3 regions of the Neptuniibacter sp. 2_MG-2023 genome follow, and region 2 is predicted to be linked to each of the others. Evidence: predicted binding sites of a transcription regulator. Region 2 holds the regulator's gene; each other region holds the start of a gene.

Region 1 (3,202 bases), on a different contig from region 2:
CGGCGCTAAGCTGACACGTAAAAATATCGATGATTACACTAAGTTTGTTAGCATTTACGGTGCTAAGGGCTTGGCGTGGATCAAAGTGAATGAAATTGAAAACGGCGCGAATGGCCTTCAGTCACCTATCATCAAGTTCTTAGGTGATGATGTAACGATGGCGATTATGGAACGCTTAGGCGCAGAAAATGGCGATATTGTTTTCTTCGGTGCTGATCAAGAGAAAGTGGTTTCTGAAGCACTAGGCGCTTTACGTATTAAAGTAGGTGAAGATCTTGAAATGTCTCAGCGCGAGTGGGCGCCACTTTGGGTTGTTGATTTCCCAATGTTTGAAGAGACAAGTGATGGCGGTTTAACTGCGCTGCACCACCCATTTACGGCACCAAGCTGCTCACCAGAAGAGCTTAAAGCTGATCCGCTAGCGGCACTATCCCGTGCGTATGACATGGTGCTTAATGGTTGTGAACTGGGTGGCGGTTCTATCCGTATCCATGATCAAGAGATGCAAGCTAAAGTACTTGAGATTCTAGGTATTTCTGACGAAGAAGCTGAAGATAAATTTGGCTTCTTACTAACAGCCCTAAAATTTGGTGCGCCTCCGCATGGTGGTTTAGCGTTTGGTTTAGACCGTTTGATTATGTTGATGACCGGTTCGGATTCTATCCGTGAAGTCATCGCTTTCCCTAAAACGCAGAGTGCATCTTGTCCGATGACCAATGCGCCAGGTGAGGTTAGCGCTGTTCAGCTTCGTGAATTAAACATTAAATTACGTAAAACGCCTTAGTTTTCGTTTTGCTGTAATAGGGCGCTTAAAAGGGCCTTTTAGTATTAAAAATAAACTGCCTTCGGGCAGTTTATTTGTATCTATAGATCATTATTTTAAAACATACGGTAGATAGGGAGAGGGTGATGGCTGGTCATTCTAAATTTGCAAATATTAAACACCGTAAGGCGGCACAAGATGCTAAACGCGGTAAGGTTTTTACTAAGCTGATTCGTGAACTTGTGGTTGCTGCGAAAGAGGGTGGCGGTAATCCTGATGATAATCCTCGTTTGCGTGCGGCGGTTGATAAAGGCCTAGGCGCAAATATGAAGCGCGATACTATCGATAAAGCGATTCTACGTGGAGCAGGGGGCGCAGAAGGTGATAATTACGATGAGCTCACCTATGAAGGTTACGGCGCAAATGGTGTGGCAATTCTTGTTGAGTGTATGACAGATAACGTTAACCGTACGGTTGCTGGGGTGCGTGCTGCTTTTAATAAGTTTGGTGGAAACTTAGGTACAAGTGGTTCGGTTGCTTACCTATTCGAGAAGAAAGGCCAGATCACCTTTGGGGACGATCTGGATGAAGAGGTTGTAATGGAGGCCGCACTTGAGGCTGGTGCTGAAGATGTGGTTACTAATGATGATAACTCTATAGATGTGTTCACCGATTGGCATGAGTTCATGGATGTAAAGCAAGGTTTGGAAGATGCCGGCTTGCAGCCGGTTCATGCGGAAATTGCGATGATTCCATCAACAACTGTTGAGTTGGATGTAGATGCGGGCCGAAAAGTCCTGAAGCTGATCGATGCGCTAGAGGATTTTGATGATTCTCAGAACGTTTATCACAATGCCATTATCCCTGAAGAATCGATGGACGAATAATTTTCTTTCCTCTTTCTAATGGCCGGGATTATACTCTCGGCTTTTTTTATTCCTCAATATTAGTGGGTTCAGGGTTTTTAAAATGGGCTAGCTCCTGTATTCTTTGCTGTATAAATAAACAGTATTTTTTTGGGGTTGGTGATTTTGAACCGCAATTTGAATCAGAATGTATTAAACAGATGCTTATATTAGGAATAGATCCAGGGTCGCGCATCACAGGTTACGGTGTGATTAATAGTGTTGGCAATAAAAATGAATATGTTGCTAGCGGCTGTATACGCATCAAAGGTGATGAGCTGCCAGAACGCTTGCAGCAGGTTTTTACAGGCGTTGCTGAGGTCATAGAGCGTTATTGTCCTCAAGAGATGGCCATTGAGCAGGTGTTTATGGCACGTAATGCTGACTCAGCTTTAAAGCTAGGTCAGGCGCGTGGTGTGGCTATTGTGGCAGGCACTAATGCAGATCTGCCTGTTTATGAATACGCAGCGCGTAAAGTTAAGCAATCTGTTGTGGGCAAAGGTTCGGCTGATAAGGCACAGATCCAGCATATGGTGACTCAAATTCTGAAGTTGCCAGGCGCGCCTCAAGCGGATGCCGCTGATGCGTTAGCTATTGCTCTTTGTCATGCTCATACACGTAGTAGTTTGATTAAAACTGCAGGTAGTATGTCGTCGCGAAATGCGAGTTGGCGCCGTTAATTTTCTAGTTGCTTAGGCAGCATTGTTACTTATAAGAGTTTAATCATGAGTTACGAATATTTTATCTATATTGCCGACCTTCTGGGTGTTGCGGTTTTCGCCACTGCGGGAGCTTTAGCAGCCCAAGGGAAGCGTTTAGATATTTTAGGGGTGGTAGTGTTAGCTATTGTGACCTCAATTGGTGGCGGAACTATTCGTGATATCACATTGGATATTCACCCGGTTGTTTGGATTGCTGATACGACTTATCTTTGGGTAGCGATTATTTCTGCGGTTGTTGCTTTTGTCGTGTGTCGCTATATGCAATACCCAAGAAGATTATTGTTAATACTTGATGCGATGGGGTTAGCGCTCTTTACAGTTCTTGGTGCTGAAAAAGCCTTAGCATTAGAATTTTCACCGATTATCGCTGTTATGATGGGGGTAATAACGGGTTGTGCCGGAGGTATGATTCGTGACATTCTCACAGGTCAAATTCCGTTAATACTTCAGCGTGACGGCGAGCTTTATGCGACCTGCTCTATTGTCGGTGCGATATTCTATATTGCGTTTTATGAGGTGGTAGAAGAGCAGTTATTGGTACTTATAGCCATGTCGATAGTATTTGTTGTTCGCATGGCTACCATTTTTGCGAACTTGAAATTGCCAGAATTTATTGTCGCAGGACATAAGTTGGAAGATATGAAAAAGGGGCAGGATCAGTGATAGGTCGATTAAAAGGTGAGTTAATAGAGAAACGCCCTCCACAACTCGTTATTGATGTGAATGGAGTGGGTTACGAGGTCGAAGCCTCAATGAATACTTTTTATCGTTTACCTGAATGTGGTTCGCAGCTAATTTTGTTTACTCACTTT
Region 2 (3,202 bases):
TCGAGTATGAAGGTTGGTTTAATGCTTTGTCTCAGTTAGTTGATTCTCTGAGAGAAGGAATGCAGGAGTGGTAAAGTAAGTGTCAGGTATAGCGTCGGAAATGGTATTAGAAATAATAGAGCTTGAAAATGGTGAATTAGCCATACGGAATGCAGATAGTGATGCAGAGCCAATGATTAAGGTCAACTTCTCATCTGAGTTGAAAGATAAGTTAAATGGGCACTATCTTGACGTAGCGCGGGTCATGTTAACCGCAGGTATTCAGATGGTTGCCGAATCAGGTTTTGACTTGGATAATAATGCCGAGCCTGAGTCAGAGCCAGAACCTATTATTCATTAAACTGGATTGCAAAAGCCCTCTTATCTATCAGGGCCTTAGCTATGCTGCCTGCGACGTATAACTATTCCGTGGCTTTGCCCTTGCTTTGCCGCATTTTCTAGCTCATTTAGCTCCCTTTCTGACAGGTAACCAGGCCATGAAATGACGGAGTGGCTTGTGCCTGTGCTTAAGGCTTGTTTAGCTAAAGCGAAGGTGCTGTGCTTGTTATCTGGGTTTAACAGAATTACTTTGTTTAGATCTATGCCCGCGTCAGCTAGAAGCTGTTTAGGTAAAAGTACAGGGGGTGCAATCCAGACAAACCATCTATCATCTTGACTCAGTTGTGCCAGTAGAGGCATGAGCATAGGGATGTTAGAGAAGTTGTTATTTTGCACTACAATCTCTGTAACACTGCCAGCTAACTCCGATTTTGTAGAAGGGGTTACCGGAAGGGATGTAACTTTAGCTGATACTTTGTTTTTTAGAAGAACAAGTGGAGCCTTAGTACTTACTGGAAGTGCCATCATTTTTAGTTACCTCTGCGAATTACACCAACGCTTAAGCCTTCAATCGCGATATCTTGCTCTTTCAAGTCAATGACAATCGGTTCAAATTCTTCATTTTCAGCGATAAGATAGACGATATTTCCCTCTTTCTTAAAACGCTTAACCGTGACTTCATCTTCAATTCTTGCAACGACAATTTCGCCATCTTTTGCTGTATTACATTGGTGTACAGCGAGTAGGTCGCCATCCATAATTCCAATGTTTCTCATACTTTCACCTTTTACTCGAAGCAGATAATCTGCTTTGGGTTGGAAAAAGTTTGAAGAAATTGTGCAGTGATCTTCTACATGTTCTTCGGCTAATATGGGAGAACCCGCCGCCACTTGGCCTATAATAGGAATACCTAAGTCTGCTTCGAGTTCAGGAACTCTGATGCCTCTTGAGGTTCCAGGGATAATTTCAATCGCCCCTTTTTTAGCTAAGGCTTTCATATGTTCTTCCGCCGCATTAGCGGATCGAAAGCCTAAATCTTTGGCAATATCAGCACGGGTAGGTGGATAACCCGTTTCGCCGATATGGCGTTTAATGCATTCTAGAACTTCAGTTTGTCGTTTAGTTAGTTTCATAATATTGTCTGTTTGTTTATACAGTACGTGTATTTTTATACAGTATTTTGTGTTTGTAAAGAAACTTATGTTTTTTTATACAGTGTTTTTTGTTTTTATCCCTAGTGAGCTGTTAGAATTGTCCTTAGACATTCAATCCTGAGCTCGGTACTTCTTTTGTTAGATAAGCAACTTAAACAGTCGATACAGCAGGCCTATAGTACGTTTTTAAGTAACCGTGGCTTGCAATCTCGTTATGGCCAAAAAATGATGATTGCTGAGATTGCGCGTACGCTGGCCTCTATTTCTCAGAATAGTGAGGGGGAGCGTAATGGGGGAGCTCATATCAGTGTGACTGAGGCAGGAACGGGCACGGGTAAAACTTTGGCCTATCTTCTTGCTGCGGTTCCCATTGCCCAGCAGCGAAAGAAAAAGGTTGTTGTGTCTACAGCCACCGTAGCCTTGCAAGAACAGTTAATTATGAAAGATCTGCCTCAATTAGTGACGGAGGCGGGTGTTAGTCTTACTTACGGTTTAGCAAAAGGTCGGGGTCGTTATTTTTGTATTTCTAATGCTGAAAAAGTACTAGAACAGCAAAATGAGTTAGGGCAGATCGCGTTGTATGAAGATGAAGTCGCGCAGAAAATTGATCAGTCAGATATTGCTCAAGTTCAGGAGTTGCTGAGTTTATATGCCTCTGGAGAGTGGGATGGCGATCGTGATGGATTAAAAAATACTGTGGCTGATCCTATTTGGCGATTATCCACCAGTGATCACATGCAGTGTACTAATCGGCGGTGCAGTAATTTTTCAATTTGTCCTTTTTTTAAAGCCCGACAAGAGCTTGACCGCTGGGATCTGATTGTTGCAAACCATGATTTAGTGTTAGCGGATCTCTCTCTTGGTGGTGGTGCGATTCTTTCCGCTCCGGAAGATACGATCTATATTTTTGATGAAGGTCACCATCTTGGTACTAAAACTACAGGTCATTTTTCCTATAGATTACGTGTAAAGTCTAGTCAGCGCTGGTTGGCGAAAGTTACTCGTTCATTAAATAAGCTGCTAAATGACACATCAGCGCATGTAGTATTGCAGGGCTATGTAGAAAAAATGGCTAACCCCTTCTCTGATATGGAGCGTTCACTTGAGGAGTGGCAATTGCTGTTGCAGCAGTTATTAATGGATAAACTTCAGGGGACAAGTGACCGTTATCGGTTTGCCCAAGGGGTTATTCCTGAGCCTTTGCAACTTATTTGTCATAACTTTGCTACGGCAGCCGAACGTGTTGTACTAAAATTAGAGCAGATAGTCGATCTATTAAAAGAGGCGATGGATGGTGAGTTGGCTGATATTGACAGATCCGTTGCTGAAAAATGGTACCCGCAAATGGGTGTTTTTCTTTCAAGAATGCAGGCTATGTTTGGTTTAGCTCGGTCTTATGCGTCCCCTGATGAGAAAGGAGGGCTTCCAACAGCACGCTGGGTCTTGCGTGTTGATGGTAATGAAGGTTTAGATCTGGAGTGTTGTAGCAGCCCAGTATCTGCTGCTGCGACACTTCAGGAGCATCTCTGGTCTCAATGTTATGGTGCTGTTGTAACTTCTGCAACGTTAACAGCACTAGGGCGTTTTGATCGTTTGTATGCCGATTTAGGTATTCCCGTAGATAGTCCGTGCGCTATATTTCCTAGTCCGTTTAATTTTAATGAGGCTGCTGAGCTACGGGTTCCTGCAATGCGTACTGATCCTAGTAACCCGAATGATCATAATGGCGA
Region 3 (3,202 bases), on a different contig from region 2:
TGCATAAGTGATGTAGAGCTTCTGCATAGCACGGGTTATACCTACATAGCAGAGACGGCGCTCCTCTTCGAGGCGGCCAGGTTCCTCGATAGACATCTTATGTGGAAAGAGACCTTCCTCAACCCCCGCTAAGAAGACTTGAGGGAATTCTAAGCCTTTGGCTGAATGTAAGGTCATTAACTGGACACTATCTTGGAAATCATCAGCTTGGGTATCGCCGGAGTCTAAGGCTGCCTGATCTAAAAAGGCGGCGAGTGGAGAATTAAATTCCTCATCCAAAAACTCATCCCACTGACTGTTAAATTGTTTGGCAGCGGTAACGAGTTCTTCTAAGTTTTCGATGCGCGACTGGGCTTTTTCGCCTTTCTCTTTTTGGTGATGTTCAATTAGCCCTGCGTGCTGGATAACATGCTCAGCTTGCTCATGGAGCAGGGTATCTTCGGTATCTTGGGCCATCTGATTGATTAAATCGATAAATGTTTGTAGGGCATTCGCTGCGCGAGGTGGCAAGCGTTTCAGCTCTACAATTTCATTTGAGGCGCGCCACATAGAGATCGATTGGCTGCGGGCATGTTCACGAATAATCTCTACTGTGCGAGTACCAATACCGCGGGTCGGCACATTAATAACACGCTCCATGGAGGTGTCATCATCTCTATTGCTAAGTAAGCGTAGGTAAGAGAGTGCATTTTTAATCTCTAAGCGTTCATAAAAGCGTTGTCCGCCATAGATACGATAAGGAACACCGCTGCGAATCAGTGCTTCTTCAAGTACCCTTGATTGAGCATTAGAGCGATAGAGAATGGCACATTCTCTACGTACATTGCCATCTTGAACCCATTTGCTAATCTGATCGACGATAAAGCGAGCTTCATCTTGCTCATTAAATGCAGAGTAGAGCGAGATAGCTTCGCCTTCACCTGCATCGGTATGGAGTTCTTTCCCGAGACGGCCTTGGTTATTACGGATGACTTCATTGGCTGCACGTAGAATTGTTTCAGTCGAGCGATAATTTTGTTCAAGTTTAATGGTTTCTGTGCCGGGGAAATGGATAGAAAGGTTTTGAATATTTTCTATCTTTGCGCCACGCCAGCCATAGATGGATTGGTCATCATCACCCACCGCCATCAGTTTACGTTGCCCGCCGCATAGCATCTGTAACCATGCGTATTGGATACTGTTAGTGTCTTGAAACTCGTCTACAAGGAGGTAACGAAAGCGATCTTGATAATGGGCTAGAAGTGCGGGGTTTTTATCTCTCAGCAGCTCGAGTGAACGGAGTAGAAGCTCGCCAAAATCGACCATGCCGCCTCGTTCACAAGCGGCTTCATAGGCTTGATACATGGAAAGCATATTTCGGTCGGTTGGGTCATTACGCGGTTCAATATGTTTTGAGCGCAAGCCTTCATCTTTTTTATCGTTGATGTACCACTGGAATTGGCGCGCTGGCCAGCGCTTATCATCCAAGTTCATCTCTTTTGCTAGGCGCTTGATGACACGAAGCTGGTCATCGCTATCCATAATTTGGAAGTTTTCTTGTAACCCTGCATCTTGCCAGTGAGCACGTAATAAACGATGGGCTAGTCCATGGAACGTGCCAACCCACATGCCTTGAGGGTTAATGCCGAGCAGCTCCTCTATTCGGCCACGCATCTCTTTGGCCGCTTTGTTGGTAAAGGTAACTGCCATAATCGAATAGGGTGACATCTTTTCGATCTGAATAAGCCATGCGATACGGTGGACCAGTACACGAGTTTTACCGGAACCCGCACCTGCAAGTACCAGTAGGTTCTGTACGGGAGCCGTTACTGCGCTACGCTGGGCATCATTTAGCGAATCGATTATATGGGTTACGTCCATTGCTGCTCTTAGTCACTGTATAAATAATCAGTGATGGATTATAACAGCTGCTATGGACTTTAATAGTAACTAAGGGGTGATGTTAGGTAAGAATTAGGTGAAATGATCGGAAAAATAAGCCCCTTGAGATATTTCTTATCTCCTTGGTTGGGGCTTAATTAGAGTGATGTTAATCAGGCAGTTGGCTTGGGTTTTGGCGCCTAAATAGCAAAATACGTTTTAACTCATCCGGATCTTTTAGCTTTTGTTCGCTATTTTTATCTAGCCAAGGAATAAGCCGCGACAGCCAGAAACGCATAGCGGCCGTACAGCTAAGAATAGCCCAAGCTTCTCTATCCCCTTCAGTGAAGGGCCGAGCTTGATTGTAAGCCTTGAGTAGAGCCTCCTCCCGTTGGCGGTCAATTGAACCGTCGGGGTTGCTACACCAATCATTGGCAACGATTGCCAGATCAAATAAGAGGAAGCCGGTAGCTGCGTTGTATAGATCTAATACGGCACTGACCTCTGTTCCCTGAAAGAGCACATTGTCATGGAAAAGATCGCCGTGGATTGTACCTACTTCGATGTTACTTGGGTTCTCTCTAAGTTGATCGAAGCGTAGAACTTCATCCTTGAGCAGTTTTTGATCTTCTACTGATAACTTAGGTGCAATCAGCTCGCTTTCCCTACGCCACCAGAAAACACCACGGTGTGCCTGTCGCTTTAAATAAAAGTCTCTGGCCGCAACGTGGAACTCGCCTAAAACTTTACCAATAGCCGCGCAGTGCTCAGGTGTTAGGTCTGTTTGCCCTACATGTTCGCCATAGAACCGTGGTTGGATGGCTGCCGGACGATTCTTTAGGCGCTTAAGGCCTATTCCGTTGCGATCTTGTATGGCGAAAGGCACGTCTATATGTCTATCAGATAGCCATTGGCACAGTTCAATAAAATAGGGGAGCTCTTCATGGTCAAGCTCTTCAAAGAGAGTAAGTACATACTCCCTTTTTGCGCCGTCTTTTATTAAAGATATAAAATAGTTGGTATTTTCAATACCACCCTCAATGCCTTTAAAGCTGACGAGTGAACCCAGATCAAAGTCTGTTAGTAACTGGTTCAGGTCATCTTTATCTAATTGTGTATAAACAGCCAAAAGTGTTACTCAGATTGTGTTAGTGATTACTGAAATTACCAGCGGAATAGTACCCATTTAGGGATTAGCATTTGCGATTCTTCTTGGCGGATAAAGTTGCCTTCACCCGGCGCAGGAACTAAGTAATATTCTTTGCCCTGTTTTGGAACCACTTTAATCTCTTTTAGTTCGCCGTTTATACGGTACTCGTAGTAGGTTTTATCCGAGTCGTTG

What was found. Region 2 encodes LexA, which represses DNA repair genes until DNA is damaged. Its sites were predicted from a motif close to TACTGTNTANNTANACAGTA; they were not measured.
Region 1: ruvC (crossover junction endodeoxyribonuclease RuvC) is a predicted target of LexA. The motif match lies at 1,755-1,774, and genes of this name have one in related genera.
Region 3: uvrD (DNA helicase II) is a predicted target of LexA. The motif match lies at 1,874-1,893, and genes of this name have one in related genera.

What each region holds. Positions count from the first base shown of each region.
Region 1 covers NZ_JAUOQC010000018.1:36,740-39,941, forward strand. Annotated here, with positions in the region: gene aspS (aspartate--tRNA ligase) at 1-784, shown strand, start outside; gene Q4486_RS14465 (YebC/PmpR family DNA-binding transcriptional regulator) at 910-1,650, shown strand; gene ruvC (crossover junction endodeoxyribonuclease RuvC) at 1,830-2,348, shown strand; gene Q4486_RS14475 (trimeric intracellular cation channel family protein) at 2,394-3,053, shown strand; gene ruvA (Holliday junction branch migration protein RuvA) at 3,050-3,202, shown strand, end outside.
Region 2 covers NZ_JAUOQC010000002.1:186,326-189,527, forward strand. Annotated here, with positions in the region: gene Q4486_RS03400 (DUF6586 family protein) at 1-74, shown strand, start outside; gene Q4486_RS03405 (hypothetical protein) at 80-340, shown strand; gene Q4486_RS03410 (cell division inhibitor SulA) at 376-846, opposite strand; gene lexA (transcriptional repressor LexA) at 849-1,454, opposite strand; gene dinG (ATP-dependent DNA helicase DinG) at 1,608-3,202, shown strand, end outside.
Region 3 covers NZ_JAUOQC010000006.1:11,014-14,215, reverse strand. Annotated here, with positions in the region: gene uvrD (DNA helicase II) at 1-1,860, opposite strand, end outside; gene Q4486_RS07400 (homoserine kinase) at 2,030-2,989, opposite strand; gene Q4486_RS07395 (DUF2782 domain-containing protein) at 3,025-3,202, opposite strand, start outside.